Regions from separate parts of the Guptibacillus sedimenti genome, predicted to be linked through region 1. Evidence: a T-box and tRNA genes for the amino acid it is inferred to sense, from the RefSeq annotation. Region 1 holds a T-box; the other holds one or more tRNA genes.

Region 1 (8,025 bases):
ACTTCGATCCGTAATATCCTTTTGCGAGTTTTAACGTTCTTTTACGTCTGCGACGTGTTACGTAGCCACCTTTTACTCTTGGCATACTAAACCCCTCCTAATTTCTGTGTCTAAATAATATGAAAACCGATTACTTCTTGTTGTAGATTAAAGTCTTAATGCGCTTGAAGTCACCTGCGGAAACAAGAGAAGCTTTACGAAGCTTACGCTTCTGCTTTTGAGACTTGTTACCGAACATATGGCTAGTGTAAGCACGGCTGCGCTTAAGTTTACCTGATCCAGTTTTCTTAAACCGTTTTGAAGCTCCACGGTGAGATTTCATTTTTGGCATGAGTGAGTTCCTCCTTCAAGAATTACTTTTCTGCGATAGGTGCCAAGATTAGGAACATGCTGCGTCCTTCCATTTTTGGTTTGGACTCAACAGTTGCAATATCTTTGCAATCTTCTGCTAGGTGCTCAAGCACCTTTTTACCGATATCAGAGTGTGTAATCATACGTCCGCGGAAACGGATCGATGCTTTCACTTTGTCACCTTTTTCAAGAAACTTACGTGCATTACGAAGTTTCGTATTGAAGTCGTGTTCTTCAATATTCGGGCTCAAGCGAACTTCTTTAACGGTAATAATCTTTTGTTTCTTACGCGCTTCTTTCTCTTTCTTCTGCTGCTCATAGCGGAACTTTCCGTAGTCCATAATGCGACAAACAGGAGGTTTCGCGTTTGGAGCAACCATCACAAGATCAAGATTTGCATTACGAGCCATATCTAATGCCTCATTTTTGGATTTCACACCAATTTGGTTTCCGTCTGCACCAACTAGACGTACTTCCCGAGCACGAATGCCCTCATTGACGTTCATATCTCTACTAATAATCAGCCACCTCCATGGTTATTGTTCGATGATGATCATCTCACATGATGTCATTAAATGGTTTATATCCGGTTCAAAGCATAAAAAAAGCGTCGGCGCATACGACACCCACACATTACACAATTATAAGAACAGTGTACCTGCAAACTACCAATTATGGCGTCAATCAGGTGAGAAGCGGGCGCTTCTGCTTGCTTTGTTTCCGATATTTAATTACCTAAGACAGTATACCATGCTGACCAAATTTATGTCAAGGTGATAAGATTCGTTCGAAGTGCACTTGATTATCATAACGAATCTTTCTCTTTGTGACAAGTGTTTTTTGTATATTTGTTTCATCTTATAAAATAAAGCCGGCATTTACGCCGGCTTTTCGTTACTTTTTGTCTTTAATTTCTTCTTCTATTCGAGCAGTAAATTCGTTTAGAGAAACAGTCTCAGAATCCTGCTGGCTGTAGCGACGAACATTAACCGCTTCACCTTCAACTTCTTTATCCCCTACTACGAGCATATAAGGGATTTTCTGCATTTGTGCTTCACGAATTTTGTACCCAATCTTTTCGTTGCGTTCGTCTACTTCAACTCGAATTCCAGCGCGTTGAAGTTTTTTCTGAACACTCTTCGCATATTCCAGGTGTACTTCCGATACAGGAATAATTTCTGCCTGAATTGGAGCAAGCCATGTTGGAAATGCCCCTTTATATTCTTCAATCAAGAAGGCTACAAAGCGTTCCATTGTAGAAACGACACCTCGGTGAATGACGACTGGACGATGATGGTTACCATCTTCACCGATGTAAGAAAGATCAAATCGTTCTGGAAGAAGGAAATCAAGTTGGACAGTCGAAAGAGTCTCCTCTTTACCTAATGCAGTTTTCACTTGAACATCTAATTTCGGACCATAAAATGCCGCTTCGCCTTCTGCTTCTACATATTCAACGTTAAGATCATCCATTGCTTCTTTCAGCATTTTTTGTGCTTTTTCCCACATTTCGTCATTGTCGATATACTTTTTCTTATCAGCTGGGTCACGATAAGAAAGACGGAATGAATAATCACTAATATTGAAGTCTTTATAAACTTCCTGAATCAGCTCGACAACTTCAATAAATTCTTGCTTAATCTGATCTGGACGACAGAAAATATGAGCATCATTTAACGTCATTGAACGTACGCGCTGAAGTCCTGCTAGGGCACCAGACATTTCATAGCGGTGCATTGTTCCTAGCTCAGCCACACGATACGGAAGACTGCGGTAGCTTTTCAGATCATTTTTGTAAATCATCATATGGTGGGGACAGTTCATTGGACGAAGAACCAATTCTTCTGTTTCATCCATTTTCATTGGTGGATACATATCGTCTTGGTAGTGATCCCAATGACCACTTGTTTTATAAAGCTCCACGTTCGCAAGGTGAGGTGTATAAACATGGTTATAACCAAGACGTTCCTCGAGGTCAACAATGTATCGTTCAATCGTACGGCGAATCGTCGCTCCTCTTGGCAACCAGATTGGGAGCCCTTGTCCAACTTCTTGAGAAATCGTAAATAGCTTTAGCTCTTTACCAAGTTTACGGTGATCGCGCTCTTTCGCTTCTTCTAAAAGACGAAGGTACTCTTCAACCTGGGACTGCTTGGGAAATGCTGTACCATAAATGCGTTGTAGCATTTGATTTTCGCTATCTCCACGCCAGTACGCACCTGCAATCGATAGTAGTTTAAAGGCTTTGATCTTACTAGTTGAAGGAACATGTGGCCCACGACAAAGATCAAAGAATTCGCCTTGTTCATAAATTGTCACCTGTTCATCGTCAGGTATCGCTTCAAGCAATTCTAACTTAAGATCATCGCCAATTTCCTTAAACATTTTCTCTGCTTCAGCACGACTGACAACAATACGCTTCACTTCAAGATTTTCATTAATAATTTTTTTCATTTCTTTTTCGATTTTCGGAAGATCTTCAGGTGTAATTGATACAGGGCAATCAATATCGTAATAGAATCCACTATCAATGACTGGGCCAACGCCAAGTTTCACATCACCATAGAGACGCTTAATCGCTTGAGCCATTAAATGAGCCGTACTATGGCGAAGAACTTCAAGTCCGTCTTCACTTTCTTGTGTTACGATTTCAATCGATGCATCTTCTTCAATTTCACGACGCAAATCGAAAAGAACGCCATTCACCTTTCCTGCAAGAGCTTTTTTCTTTAAGCCCGGACTAATTGAGCTTGCAATCTCTTCAGTTGTTGTTCCTTTATTAAATTCTTTCACAGAACCATCTGGGAACGTAATCTTTACCATTTCAGCCATGCTTCTTCACTCCTTTTTGCATATAAAAAAACACTCATCCCAAAAAGGGACGAGTGTTTTATCTCGTGGTTCCACCCTGCTTCCCATATAGAGAAAATCCTATACGGCTCAGATTGCTGTAACGTAGCAGAAACGCTACCCTATTTCCAGGGTAGAGTTCAAAGGTGGTAAGAATGCTTGTCTCGCTAGGAAGTTCACACCAATCCTTCCCTCTCTTAAAGCAGACAGAACATCTCATGTCCTTATCGTAACAATAACGTATATGCGTGTATGTAGGTATTATAAGTAGTGTACTTATGAAAATCAAGCTTATTTTAATGATTGCCAGAAAAAAAGTTTTTAACCCGTGACAACGGAAAAAAACATAGTCGTTCTTCAAAAACATTACGAATGGTTTGAGCCAACCCTTCTTCCGTGTCTTCTGTATATAAATAAATTTCTTTAGGAGCAAGAATCAGAAGCGGCAAAAGTATTTCAGAATCTATTTCTTCCAAAGAAAGTCCATTTGGAATGTTATCAAGTGTTTCATGAATCCCATTAAGCTTATGACCACTTAGATCATATAATCGGTAGCTACCATCAAAAACAAGCACAACTTTTTCTTGGAGAGCCTCTCTTGATTTAAGAAGAAGCCTTAATGCTTCAATAAAATTCTGATATTCTTGCTCAAGTTTATACTCGTCAATCGCTTCGCCAATTAGCTCAGTTAACAGAGCTCGATAAGGACCGGTTCGAAACCGTAAATAAGAGTCAAATAAGATCGTTCCGCCCTGTTCAATACAAGAAAACGTTGATCGATGCAATAAATCAACCCGCTTTGTGTAGCGATCAGAGCGAGGGAGTTCTTCTTTGTCTCCCTCTCCAATACTTTTTGCAATTGCTGTAATTTCGCCAATTTCATCTTTATCTTGATAGTAATATTTTGTTGTTAATATTTGTTTCATCCATCGCTTCTCATAGATGGTGCTAACACAGCGGACGATGCATTTGGAGATGTGATAACACAACTTTGCATTATATGGTTCCACTTGTACAGAGAGCGTTAATTCCTCTTCATTAACGGAGACTTTTTGTTGAACGTTCCTATCCTTTATCAAATATTCATAAACAAATTGAAAATCTTCTTTTTGATCAAATGTTATTGAAACCAATATATCCCCCCCCCTGTCCACCTTCTTACTAAAATCTATATGGCTCCAGATTGGAAATGATGTATAGAACAATAAAAAAGCCTTCCCTAAGGAAGACTTTAGACTCGTCTATTTTTCCCCTGTAAAAAGACTGGGGTGGTAAAATGCTTTATTCTTTCCATGATTCGCTTCGCTTTTGTTTCTTCAATTCCACTTTTATGAGAGTAAGCGAGATGCTCCTCTAACAAGGAATAATCTAGATTAGAAGAATAAAGGGTTGGTAATCCTTCTGTCATGCGATATTGGAGCAGAGCACCAAGTATGTCATCCCGTACCCAACTCGAAATATTTTCAGCCCCAATATCATCAAGGATTAATAAAGGAGTCTCTTTTAAGTAATTTAGCTTTTCATCAATCGATTGATCTTGTATGGCACTCTTCATTTGTCGAAAGAAATCAGGCGTATAAATAAACTGCGAACGAACGCCTTTTTCCTTCGCTAACTGATTTGCAATTGCCCCTAGAATAAATGTTTTGCCAACACCAAAACCACCATGAATATAGAGCCCTTTCTTCGTTTCACCCGGAACAAAGTCCTCGACGTATTGAATAGCTGTACCAATCGCTTCAATTCGCACAGGATCTTCATCATCCAAATCCGCAAATGTCGCTTCAAGAATTTCTTTTGGAATATAGTAGCTCTGAATCATTTCATTACGCTTCTTATTCTTATCTTCTTCAATCCTTGTTGGACAGCGATTATAACGAATATCGATGACTGAACGATTAAGAAATAACTCCGGCTCGTACCCTTGCATCATATTAATACAGTTGGAGAGCCCCGGGCACCCCTCACACCGTTTAGACTGAGTCGTAAATTCATACAATCTTGCAAGACTTCGATCAATCATTTTTTCATCGACTTCATCTTGTTCCTCAATAAATGCTTGAATATCTTCATCTGCCATGATCGCTTTTTTCATTTCTTGATATTGCTGTTGGAACTTCTTGTTACCCGGCATTTTATTAAACGATTCTTGGATGGACTCCATACATTTCACCCCGCTTTATTTTTTGTATTTGCTTAGCATTTTTTTGAGCTGATCTTGTTTTTCTGAGCGCTCTTCATGAGACATATCGGGTTCTTTTTGATCCGATATCCATTCAGGAACTTTGTCTTTTCGAGCTGTAGAACTTCCCTTTCCTCGAGATGCTGGATTCGCCTTTTTCTTGGGCTGCTGTAGTTCTTTTATGGCAAGATCCATGGCTTCTCTCACTGTCTTTACCCTGGCTCTTGCCCAGTGACTCGCAAATTTTTCTACGTAGTTTTTCGAGAGTTTTTTATCTTGTGTTTCAATAATAAAATCAAGAAGAACGTTCATTACACCAGGAGTTAGCTTCTGTTCATCCATAATACGCTCGACAAGCTTCATATCTGCTTCTGATGGCTTACCACCTTCTGCCGCACGTTGGAGAATATCATAAGGTGTCATTTGCTCATAACGCTGAGCGGCCTTCTCCTCTTCCGTTACAGGCTCTTTTGTATGGAATTCTTGCAATGCAGCAGGCTGTCTCCTATATTGAAGAGCAGGTACCTTTCCTCGATTTTCAAGAGCAAACCAGCTGCTTACTTCTTTTCGGAGAAGATCATCTGATAGCTCATCATGATGAATGGCCGCCTGTTCCACGATTCGCCCCATTTCATAAGGCTCAATCTTATAGACAAAAGCAAGTCGCTCAATTGTTTTCTTAACCGAATCAGTAAACATTTTCTCTGTTACAATCATATCAGAAATGTGCTGTTTCATCACATCAAAGTCAAATTCAGATGAAGTGAAAACAAGACCCTTATTATCATTTCGACTTGCGATCTCTCGAACATCATCTTCTTCCTCATAACTTGCCGTCATCTCAGAAGGATGCAGGGAATCGTATACTTCGTTAAACGAAGCAGTCATATCTTTATATTCTGACAAATCTGGCTTTTCATCAGAGAAATACTTCTTTAAATCCTGGTATCGATTACGCCCTAATCGATTGAACAAATAAATATTTAAAACACCGTCATTAAAAAAACGATCAGGTGTTAGCGGTGGCTGAAGCTCGTAAGTAAAGTGTCTCGGATCTTCTCCGTTTTTGAGGAAAGTTTTTAATAAGCCGATCCCCTCTAGCTTTCGTCGCTCTTCAAGTAGTTTTTTTGTATCCCATCTCATCATCAGTAATAAATGATGATGAGTCATTTTTGTAACAAGACTGTCCTGTTGCTCATGGGCGCTCCACATCGTCATATAGAGACTGTAGGCCCCTGCACCAATTAGAGGCTGGTACAACAGGGTAAGGACATTCCTATCATACTCATGCAATAACCCGAACGCCTCAATTTGAAGCGTATCAACAGGAAGAAGTTCTTTCCAATGCATATGCTTCACCTTTATATTCCTTCATAGATTTTTCTAACTAACTGATAGCCTGAGACATAGCAAGGTCTTGACTCATCATGGCATTTGTCTTATTAACGTACAAAAAAAGAGCTTACACTAAGCTCCTTTTCCTTACTCTGCTCTGTTAATTAATTCTTTAAGCTCACGAATAAAAACATTGATATCTTTAAACTGACGATAAACGGAAGCAAATCGAACGTAAGCCACTTCGTCAACTTTTGCCAGTTGATCCATCACAAGCTCACCGACAGTATCACTACTGATCTCGGAAGCTCCCTGATTACGAAGGTCCCGTTCTATTTCATTTACGATGGTTTCAAGTTTTTCGAGCGGCACGGGTCTTTTCTCGCAGGCTTTAATTAAACCTCTGAGAATTTTTTCCCGGCTAAACTCTTCCCTAGCTCCATCTTTTTTCACGACAATAAGCGGTATTTCTTCAACTGTTTCAAACGTTGTAAATCGATAGGTACACGATTCACATTCGCGGCGCCTGCGTATCGATCGGCCTTCATGAACCGGTCTGGAGTCAAGCACTCTTGTACCATTATGATTGCAGTTGGGACAGCGCATTAGATCATCTCCACTAAACGAACAAGATTTCTATCTCTTATTTTAGCATAAAATGTGCGACGACACACATCCTACTATATTTGCTCTGAAATGCCTGTTCCAATCAACGTTAGCTTTTTCTTCAAATCTGAATAAATCGTTTCAATTACCTTTTTACTAAAACCAAAATCTACAGGTAGTGGTGTTTCTGTCGAAACGGAAAAATCTACCGCTGTTTTATAACCGCGCACGGTCACGACCGTTACTACAATTAACGCTTTTTTAGGAGCTTTCACTTGAAATACAAACTCTCCACGTTCGGGTGAATTGGTCACGATTTCACCTTTGTAGTGTTTTTGAAGAATCGCTTTCGCTTCTGTAAAAGCCTGTTCCTTTGTCGCTTTAAAATAATGCGTTTTCAATGTAGGATTTTGATGCCTTTCCCCTGTTTCAGAACGATTGCTAAAAAACTCTTTTATTCCCACCCCTAGTCCTCCTCTATTTTTTTTAAGAATAGCAATAAATGACTGATAAATCAATGAGGTCGCGCTGAATCGCCAATCATCACAAGCTAATAAATTTCTTAGCTAAACTAAAAAAGGGCCCCCAGGGTGCCCTTTTAATCGAAGTATTATTATTATGAAGTAAACGCTGACTGTTCTTCTCTAACTTTAGGTTTTACAGGTCCCATGCCTCGTGGAAGTTCGATGTTCTCACGCGTA
Region 2 (8,025 bases), on a different contig from region 1:
TTTTGTTGTTAATGCAGGAAAACCCTCCTGCAAATCAAAGCGCATTTGATGACCAAACACACTCATTGTTCCTGTACCCGTTCGATCAGATTTTTTTGTTCCGTTATGTAAAATTTCCTCGCAAAGCTGCAGATAAGTCTTCATGATACTCCTCCTTAAATTCTCTACTGACCATTGTAACATGAAGAAAGTAGAGAAGTAACTTCGGAATCCCTTGTAAAAAATACCCAAAAGGAACCTTTTCCATGGGCATACATACTGTATATCAGAAATGTTGGAAAGGATGAATGTCAAATGGGTAAAGGCGATAAATTGCCGAAACTGTTTCAAGATCCCGCTATTCAAAATTGGATGAACACGTTTGATGATTTTTTTAAAGAGCCGTTTGCCAACCTGCTGCCTGCGCAGTCGTTTCGCGTTGACCTATATGAAACGGATGCTGCTTTTATCGTAGAGGCAGAGTTACCTGGTATTTCAAAAGAACAAATTAAGGTTGAACCGCTTGGAGATGGACTGCGCATTTCAATCGAGTCGAAAGAATATCAGGAAACACGAAACGATAAGCAAAAGTATTATAAACAAGAACGCTCCTATGCGAGTACGAGTCGCACAATCAAACTGCCTTATCACTTCTCAATGAAAAATGTGAAGGGAAAATACGAAAACGGCATTCTTGAAATTAAAATTCCAAAAGCCGACCGCATTCAAAACGATTCAAACTATATCGATATCCATTAAAAAAGCGTAGGGCACATGCCCTGCGCTTTCATGTTTACATACTCCAATCAATAAAGGCGTTTCCTTCTAAGAACCGCTCACAATCCATCGCAGCCATACAGCCTGTTCCTGCTGCTGTAATCGCTTGTCGGTAAGTAAAGTCCTGAACATCGCCACATGCAAATACACCTGCAACATTCGTTCTGGTGGTTCCCGGTTCCACTTGGATGTAACCTTTATCGTCCATACTAAGTTTACCCTGAAGAAAATCTGTGTTTGGACGGTGGCCTATGGCAACGAAAATACCATCCGTTTTCACAATTTCTTCTTTTCCGGAATCACTATCCTTCACTTTAATCCCACTAACTTTATTGTTTTCGGCCACAACCTCAATAGGTGAAGCATTGAGTTTCCAGCTGATTTTTTCGTTTGTGCGTGCACGCTCTTGCATGATTTTTGATGCACGTAAGTCCTTTCTTCGATGAAGGATGGTTACTTCTGAAGCAAATTTTGTTAAAAAAGTGGCTTCTTCCATCGCAGAGTCTCCTCCACCAATTACGACGATTTTTTTACCACGGAAGAAAAAGCCATCACACGTCGCACATGTACTTACACCTCTGCCCATATTCTCTGATTCACCTGGAATTCCAAGAAGCTTTGCTGAAGCACCAGTAGAAATAAGAACTGATTCTGCCATGATGTCGCCAAGCGTATCCGTTGTTAATTTAAAAGGACGTTCACTAAAATCAATGTCCTTCACCCAGCCGCGTTCAATCGTTGCACCGAAACGGAGCGCCTGCTTCTTCATGTTTTCCATCAATTCAGGGCCAAGAACGCCATCTGGAAACCCGGGGAAATTTTCTACATCAGTTGTTAACGTAAGCTGACCACCAGGTTCCGGCCCTTCAATGACAAGCGGATCCATATTTGCTCTCGCAAGGTAAATCGCTGCTGTTAAACCTGCTGGTCCTGTTCCTACAATAACTGCTTTATGCATAATGACCCTCCTCTATCGACTTCATTATGTTATTTTTCCTAATTATAAAGAAATAAACCCTTCTCTTACAAATTATATGAGTAATAGTCAATATGTTTCTTCGTTCATGCAAATGGTTGTCCATTTTCCTCCCTTCTTGGTAGAATGGAAACAGTTATGAATTTGTTAGGAAAACTTGAGGTGAATAGAAATGAATCCAATTGTAGAATTTTGCATGAGCAATCTTTCAAGCGGTTCACATAAAGCAATGGAAACACTAGAAAAAGATACGGACCTAGACGTCCTTGAATATTCCTGTCTTGGCCATTGCACGCTATGTAGCCAGGAAATGTACTGCCTTGTAAACGGCGAACGTGTGACTGGTGAAACGCCAGATGAACTTGTTGATAACGTCTACCAGTTCATCGAAGAAAACCCGATGTTTTAAGGAGAATCGGACATACTAAGTGTTGAATCCACATAGAGGAGGCACTTGTATGAAAAACCGTAATGCTTATGATCCTAAAACCGGGATCCAGGGCAAAAAAGAAGGCGAAGACGCTCTTCTGATGAATAAAAAAAGAGGCCCGCAAAACGCGCGCCCTAAAAAGAAGTAAAAGCCGCACGCTGCGGCTTTTTCTTATGCGATTCGAAACCGAAATGTGAACCAAAAATCATCATTTAGCAAATCCCCTGTTGCAATGATATGCTGTTCGCCTTCTTCATCGAGTGTAATCCAACTATTGTGTTCATCCCTGTAAACCGGATAAAAATTTCCCTCTTTAAACAATTTTCGCTGAAACGGGTTTTCTGAACCGACAAGCGGTTCTTCTTCAAAAACATCTCTAATGCATTGTACAAGTTCCATCTAGGCTGTAATCCTCCCTTACTACTCTCCAACCAAAAACACCCCGCGCACCTCTCTTAAGAGAGCCACTTAGGCGGAGTGTTTTTATCCCAATAAATTTTACCTACTTCATAATGCTCTTCAAAATTATCATCTGCTGCATGATAGTGAAAGTTAAACCAGTAGCCATCCTGAGGTGGGTGATCTCTTCGAACGTGAAAGCGCAAAAGGTCTTCTCCACTCTGTTCGCTGTATACATGAAGTATCCGCTCTCCATATCCGCCAGACGGTGATTCTGTTAAACGAAGCGTCCTAAGTTCTTCAATGTCGAGATCTGCAACAGATGCTACAATGGCTTCTGTCATTTTGGGAACGATTGACTCCGAATATTCGCTACCTACACGAGTTGAAATCGCTTCTCCAAACTTTGATAATCCCTGTTCTTCTGACTGACTACTTGCATAAGTGACAAAATGTGCAAGTAATTCAGTAGAAGGAACTTGAGCTGCAATTGTCGGCCAATCTGTAGCCTCTTCTTCCGTAGGTTCCGATAACCCTAAAGGCTCGTCCAATGAATCGAGAAGAAGATGGCCTTCCTCCTGATACGTCTCTGACGGCTCGTTTTTTTCATCTGCCAGGTATCCAGTAGGAATAACCGTTCCTAACGTCATAACAGCGACAAATGCTACAAATAACTTTCTCATCCATAGAGGAAATTTCATTATGTGCACCTGACTTTCGAAGATCAATAGTTAGTCTTATTTTCGCACGATCTATTAAAAAAAGCCAGATATTTACGCTATTTTTCACAATGAAGTCATGAAAAAGAGCGCCTCATGTAAGCGCTCCACGATTTAGCATTGAAACATGTCAATTCTTCTTAAGCTAATTCCTGTATAAACCCACCTTCTACCAGTCCAACGAAATCCGGATACAGACGTACTTCCTACAAATACCGGCCAAAACCAGAACGAATTGCCATCTCTCATCCAAATATAAGTAAATCGATACATGCATCTTCTAATTGAGCCAGGATCAACAGCAAATGTTCCTGCTTGCGCAGAAGACATTGGTCTTGGAGGCGGTGATGCAGGTGGGCTCGATGTTGGTGCTACTGGCTGCTGGCGATAAGCATCAGTGTTGTCATAGTGGTAAGCAATATGCTCATGTTCTTCATAATACATTCGGTCCATCCCCTCTCTTATATACAGCAATGTATGCGGTATCCAAGTGAGATGTACCGAAATGAAAACAACAAAAAAAGCATCTCTCCTGAGTATGCTTGAGAAAAATCATTTCGTTAAAGGATGCTGGTGACCCGTACGGGATTCGAACCCGTGTTACCGCCGTGAAAGGGCGGTGTCTTAACCGCTTGACCAACGGGCCAACAAAATGGAGCGGGTGATGGGGATCGAACCCACGACATCAGCTTGGAAGGCTGAGGTTTTACCACTAAACTACACCCGCAAAGATGGAGGAGGAAGAGGGATTCGAACCCCCGCGGGCGACTAAGCCCCTGTCGGTTTTCAAGACCGATCCCTTCAGCCAGACTTGGGTATTCCTCCGATATATAATTGGTGGAGCCTAGCGGGATCGAACCGCTGACCTCCTGCGTGCAAGGCAGGCGCTCTCCCAGCTGAGCTAAGGCCCCGTAATATGGTGCGCCCGAGAGAAGTCGAATCCCTAACCTTCTGATCCGTAGTCAGACGCTCTATCCAATTGAGCTACGGGCGCGAAAATAATATATGGTGCGGGTGAAGGGACTTGAACCCCCACGTCGTAAGACACTAGATCCTAAGTCTAGCGCGTCTGCCAATTCCGCCACACCCGCATGTGTGGTGCCGGCCAGAGGACTTGAACCCCCAACCTACTGATTACAAGTCAGTTGCTCTACCAATTGAGCTAGACCGGCGAAGTCTATTGAAGCTTAATCAGGTTGTCGTCTCTTCCTCTGCAAGCTTTGCTTTAAAGCAAGCTGCGTCGAGACAAGTCGTAGATCATTCGGTGAAGTCTTGCTCCTTGCTCTACCAATTGAGCTAGACCGCATAATTTCATGAGTAGCACCGCTTATGTTACCTTTAAAATTAATGGTGGAGGATGACGGGCTCGAACCGCCGACCCTCTGCTTGTAAGGCAGATGCTCTCCCAGCTGAGCTAATCCTCCATTAAACAGCGACTTCATAATCATACTATATAAACCGTTACTTCGTCAACACTTAATTTTATGTGTTTTTTCAAGGACAAGACTTATCTTATCATCGCTTTATGAAAAATACAACCCTTTTCCATAAAAAAAAGCGAGGAATTTCTTCCTCGCTTATACTAGTGTTTGAATGAGTGGTTTTTTCTTTTTATTTTCACGGAGTACTGGTCTTTTTTTAGTCACCATTTCAGAATCATATTTTCGGTATTCCTTCATATCAAGTGATTCCCTCAAAAGCTGATCTTCAAGATAGTGACGCTTTCTTTTCAAAAAAACCCCTCCTCATAAGTATTAACTCCCAATACCCCTGTATGCTCGTTTTGAAACTAGAACCTCTTACTTTATTTTAGATCGAAAAGTTACAGGTAACACATAATTTATTCAGCACCTGAAACTTTATTCCTCATTCAGGATAAATTGGTACGTGTTTTCCTTATCCTTTCCTGTTCGCTCGGTAAAGGTTACTTGACCATCCGGTGTAACGGTGATGATCGTTTGCGCTCTTGTACCGTAATTCTCAGATGAAATAAATACCGGTGAAAGCATTCTCTCCCATTCGATTGGTACCCCTGTTTCAGGTAATAAATGATCTGGCGCAGGATCAGCATGCGAGAGCATTTCAAAAAGCCGTTCCTGATCAAGTTCGTTTTTTTCTCGTATATAGTGGGTGAGCTCTTCCTTAAGCATCTCTACTTTCGGCCAGTTCGTATTCAATAAATGATTACTTACCGCATGAATGCCACTTTCTACTCTGGATATTTGGTTTTGCTTATTTGAATAGTAATAAAGGGTGTTAAAATCTCCCGCAAGTAAATTAAACCCATTGTACTGATCTTTCTTTTGTTGAACGGTTTTTAAATATGCCTCTGCTGTTTGATTCTGTCGTAAGTAATCAGCAGGTAAATCGCCTCTTGAATGCCTCTTAGGTTCTTCACCAGGCTCTCGATAATTTGTAAGCGCCGCAATTTTCCCTTTTGTTGTAACACCAAGCCATGTTCCCATTGCTTTCAAATCACGACCACCTAGTAATCCAGGTACATCGTCCCAATAATGCACAGGCATTGTTGGACGCTCGTAAAACTCGTCTCGATTAGCGACTAAAATAAAAGGGTATTTTTTATGAACATTTATTGCTACAGCAATTAAACACACCTCTACGTACCTCCTCACCCTGGTTAAGTGTAAAAAAAACGCAGCGGTATCCGCTGCGTTACATTTGCGCCATGTGAACTTCTTCCTCACAAGCTGATGAACAATATTGCTGATGTTCTTCTTTGCAAGAATCACATACGATATGAAGCTTGTCACACGTTACATTGGCACAATTAATGTACGTATCTGCCGGTTCTTCGCAATGATAGCATTTCCCTATCACCCTATCTTCATCAGTACGGTTCACAGGTACAGCAAGGCGATCATCAAAAACAAAGCATTTACCGTCGAAATATTTGCCTTGTACTTCTGGGTCTTTACCGTACGTGACAATCCCACCATGAAGCTGAGAAACATCAGAGAACCCTTTCTTTAATAAATATCCTGAAAATTTCTCACAGCGAATTCCGCCCGTGCAATACGTTAATACTTTTTTGTCCTTTTGGTCGGCAAGATTCTGCTCGATCCAGTCCGGAAGATCACGAAATGCTTTAATGTCAGGACGAATGGCATTACGGAAATGACCAATATCATACTCATAATCATTTCTAGCGTCAATAACAATCACATCATCGTCTTCTAGCGCTTCCATAAACTCCTTCGGCTCAAGGTAGTTACCGGTGATTTCTTTCGGATTAACATCTTCCTCAAGTCTTAATGAAACAATCTCTTCACGAGGTCGAACGTGCATCTTTTTAAACGTATGACCATGTGCTTCGTCAATTTTAAACACCATATCGTGGAAGCGTTCGTCAGCTTTTAGTTCTTCCATATACCGCTCAGTATCCTGAACGGTTCCTGAAACAGTTCCGTTAATTCCTTCTGTACCGACAAGCACTCTTCCTTTTAAATTCAAAGATTGACAGAACTTAAGATGCTTTCGAGCAAAATAAGCTGGATCTTCAATTTCTACATACTGATAATATAACAGCACTTGATATGCTGAAGCTTCTGATTGCAAATCAAAAACCACCCTTTACGTCTTCTTCACTTAGTACTTCTTATTGCAAGCCTAAATCAATACTATATCTTACCCGATTTAAATAGTGATGTAAAGAAGACTATCTTGTCGGAAAATACTCTTCTTTAAGTTTTTCAATTTCAATGAGAGAAGCCTCTGCCCATCTTCCGCCTTCATGCTTTAACTCAGCTTCTTGTGTACCAAGGGCTTCTTGCAACGATTCGTTGTAATTCGGAACGTCCCCTTCATAGTGGTTAATAGCTGATAACGGCACAAGAGCCTTCTCATATTGAGCCAGCGCTTTACGTTGATGGAAAAGCGGAACATCTAGCTGTTTTGGATTATGAAGATCGCCCTGTGTTGGGTGTTTCATCACCGCAAGCACTTTGACAACCGCTTTTGGATCCTTAAGGTCTACAACCTCTCCAATATACCTACCTGTCTTATATCCTGCTGTGACTATTTCACCTGGTTGAAACGTTTTTTTCTGTGTCATTTTCGCTTCACTCCTTCATCAAACTGTGGGTACAAGTCGATGATATCATAAAATCCTCCTTCGTCAGGAGGATTTTATCTTGTGAAGACATGTTTGCCAATTTCTTTAATAATATGCCTTGTCCGAATCCAATCGTCCGTGGCGATATCAGGATTATAATAAAACAAAGCACCTGAACTTGGATCTTGTCCACTAAGTGCAGCATAGACTGCTTTGTAGGACTCTGGTCCTGGACGCTGATCATATTGACCATCTGATACGGCCGTATATGCGCCACTTTCAAAGATTACTTCTTTTAGGCTATTTGGAAATTTTGAAGAAAGAACACGATTAATGGTTACAGAAGCTACCGCTACTTTTCCTTCAAACGTTTCGCCTCTCGCTTCTCCATTAACTAATTTGGCTAGCATTTCAATTTCTTCTATTGAATAGTTGGTAACGGAAAATTGATCCTTCGTTACTTTCTTAACATCATTCATATTTTTAACAGGAAGGTTAAGCAATAGTGCCACATCCTGCTTCGTTTCCGGTTCAGGCGTTTCACTAGGAGCAATTGCAGTTTGTTCTTCTTCGATCATCGGAGGTACCTTCATCATAGTAACCGCCCCTACTTGATGAGACTGAGCAGAAAACATCGTAAAAAAGAGACTTGTCATTATAATCGTCAGAACCG

The links. A T-box is a leader RNA that pairs with one kind of tRNA and senses whether it is charged. The one in region 1 lies ahead of thrS (threonine--tRNA ligase), so its partner is inferred to be a tRNA-Thr.
Positions count from the first base shown of each region.
Region 2: it has a tRNA-Thr gene. The T-box ahead of thrS (threonine--tRNA ligase) is inferred to sense a tRNA for this amino acid. The anticodon was not compared.

Region 1 is NZ_JAQQWV010000001.1:1,174,366-1,182,390, reverse strand. Features, by position in the region: gene rplT (50S ribosomal protein L20) at 1-85, opposite strand, end outside; gene rpmI (50S ribosomal protein L35) at 131-331, opposite strand; gene infC (translation initiation factor IF-3) at 354-857, opposite strand; ribosomal protein L20 leader region at 947-1,068, opposite strand; gene thrS (threonine--tRNA ligase) at 1,246-3,183, opposite strand; T-box leader at 3,226-3,441, opposite strand; gene PQ578_RS05710 (putative sporulation protein YtxC) at 3,498-4,334, opposite strand; gene dnaI (primosomal protein DnaI) at 4,433-5,365, opposite strand; gene PQ578_RS05700 (replication initiation and membrane attachment family protein) at 5,381-6,733, opposite strand; gene nrdR (transcriptional regulator NrdR) at 6,866-7,324, opposite strand; gene PQ578_RS05690 (cytosolic protein) at 7,399-7,788, opposite strand; gene speD (adenosylmethionine decarboxylase) at 7,941-8,025, opposite strand, start outside.
Region 2 is NZ_JAQQWV010000012.1:3,888-11,912, forward strand. Features, by position in the region: gene PQ578_RS21465 (thymidylate synthase) at 1-144, opposite strand, end outside; gene PQ578_RS21470 (Hsp20/alpha crystallin family protein) at 295-738, shown strand; gene trxB (thioredoxin-disulfide reductase) at 773-1,714, opposite strand; gene PQ578_RS21480 (YuzB family protein) at 1,905-2,141, shown strand; gene PQ578_RS21485 (hypothetical protein) at 2,334-2,561, opposite strand; gene PQ578_RS21490 (YpjP family protein) at 2,618-3,262, opposite strand; gene PQ578_RS21495 (transporter) at 3,395-3,724, opposite strand; tRNA gene PQ578_RS21500 (tRNA-Glu) at 3,852-3,926, opposite strand; tRNA gene PQ578_RS21505 (tRNA-Gly) at 3,934-4,007, opposite strand; tRNA gene PQ578_RS21510 (tRNA-Ser) at 4,013-4,105, opposite strand; tRNA gene PQ578_RS21515 (tRNA-Ala) at 4,116-4,191, opposite strand; tRNA gene PQ578_RS21520 (tRNA-Arg) at 4,198-4,274, opposite strand; tRNA gene PQ578_RS21525 (tRNA-Leu) at 4,287-4,371, opposite strand; tRNA gene PQ578_RS21530 (tRNA-Thr) at 4,377-4,452, opposite strand; tRNA gene PQ578_RS21535 (tRNA-Val) at 4,629-4,704, opposite strand; gene PQ578_RS21540 (hypothetical protein) at 4,858-5,013, opposite strand; gene PQ578_RS21545 (NRDE family protein) at 5,140-5,895, opposite strand; gene trhO (oxygen-dependent tRNA uridine(34) hydroxylase TrhO) at 5,954-6,856, opposite strand; gene kapB (kinase-associated lipoprotein KapB) at 6,957-7,352, opposite strand; gene PQ578_RS21560 (cell wall hydrolase) at 7,427-8,025, opposite strand, start outside.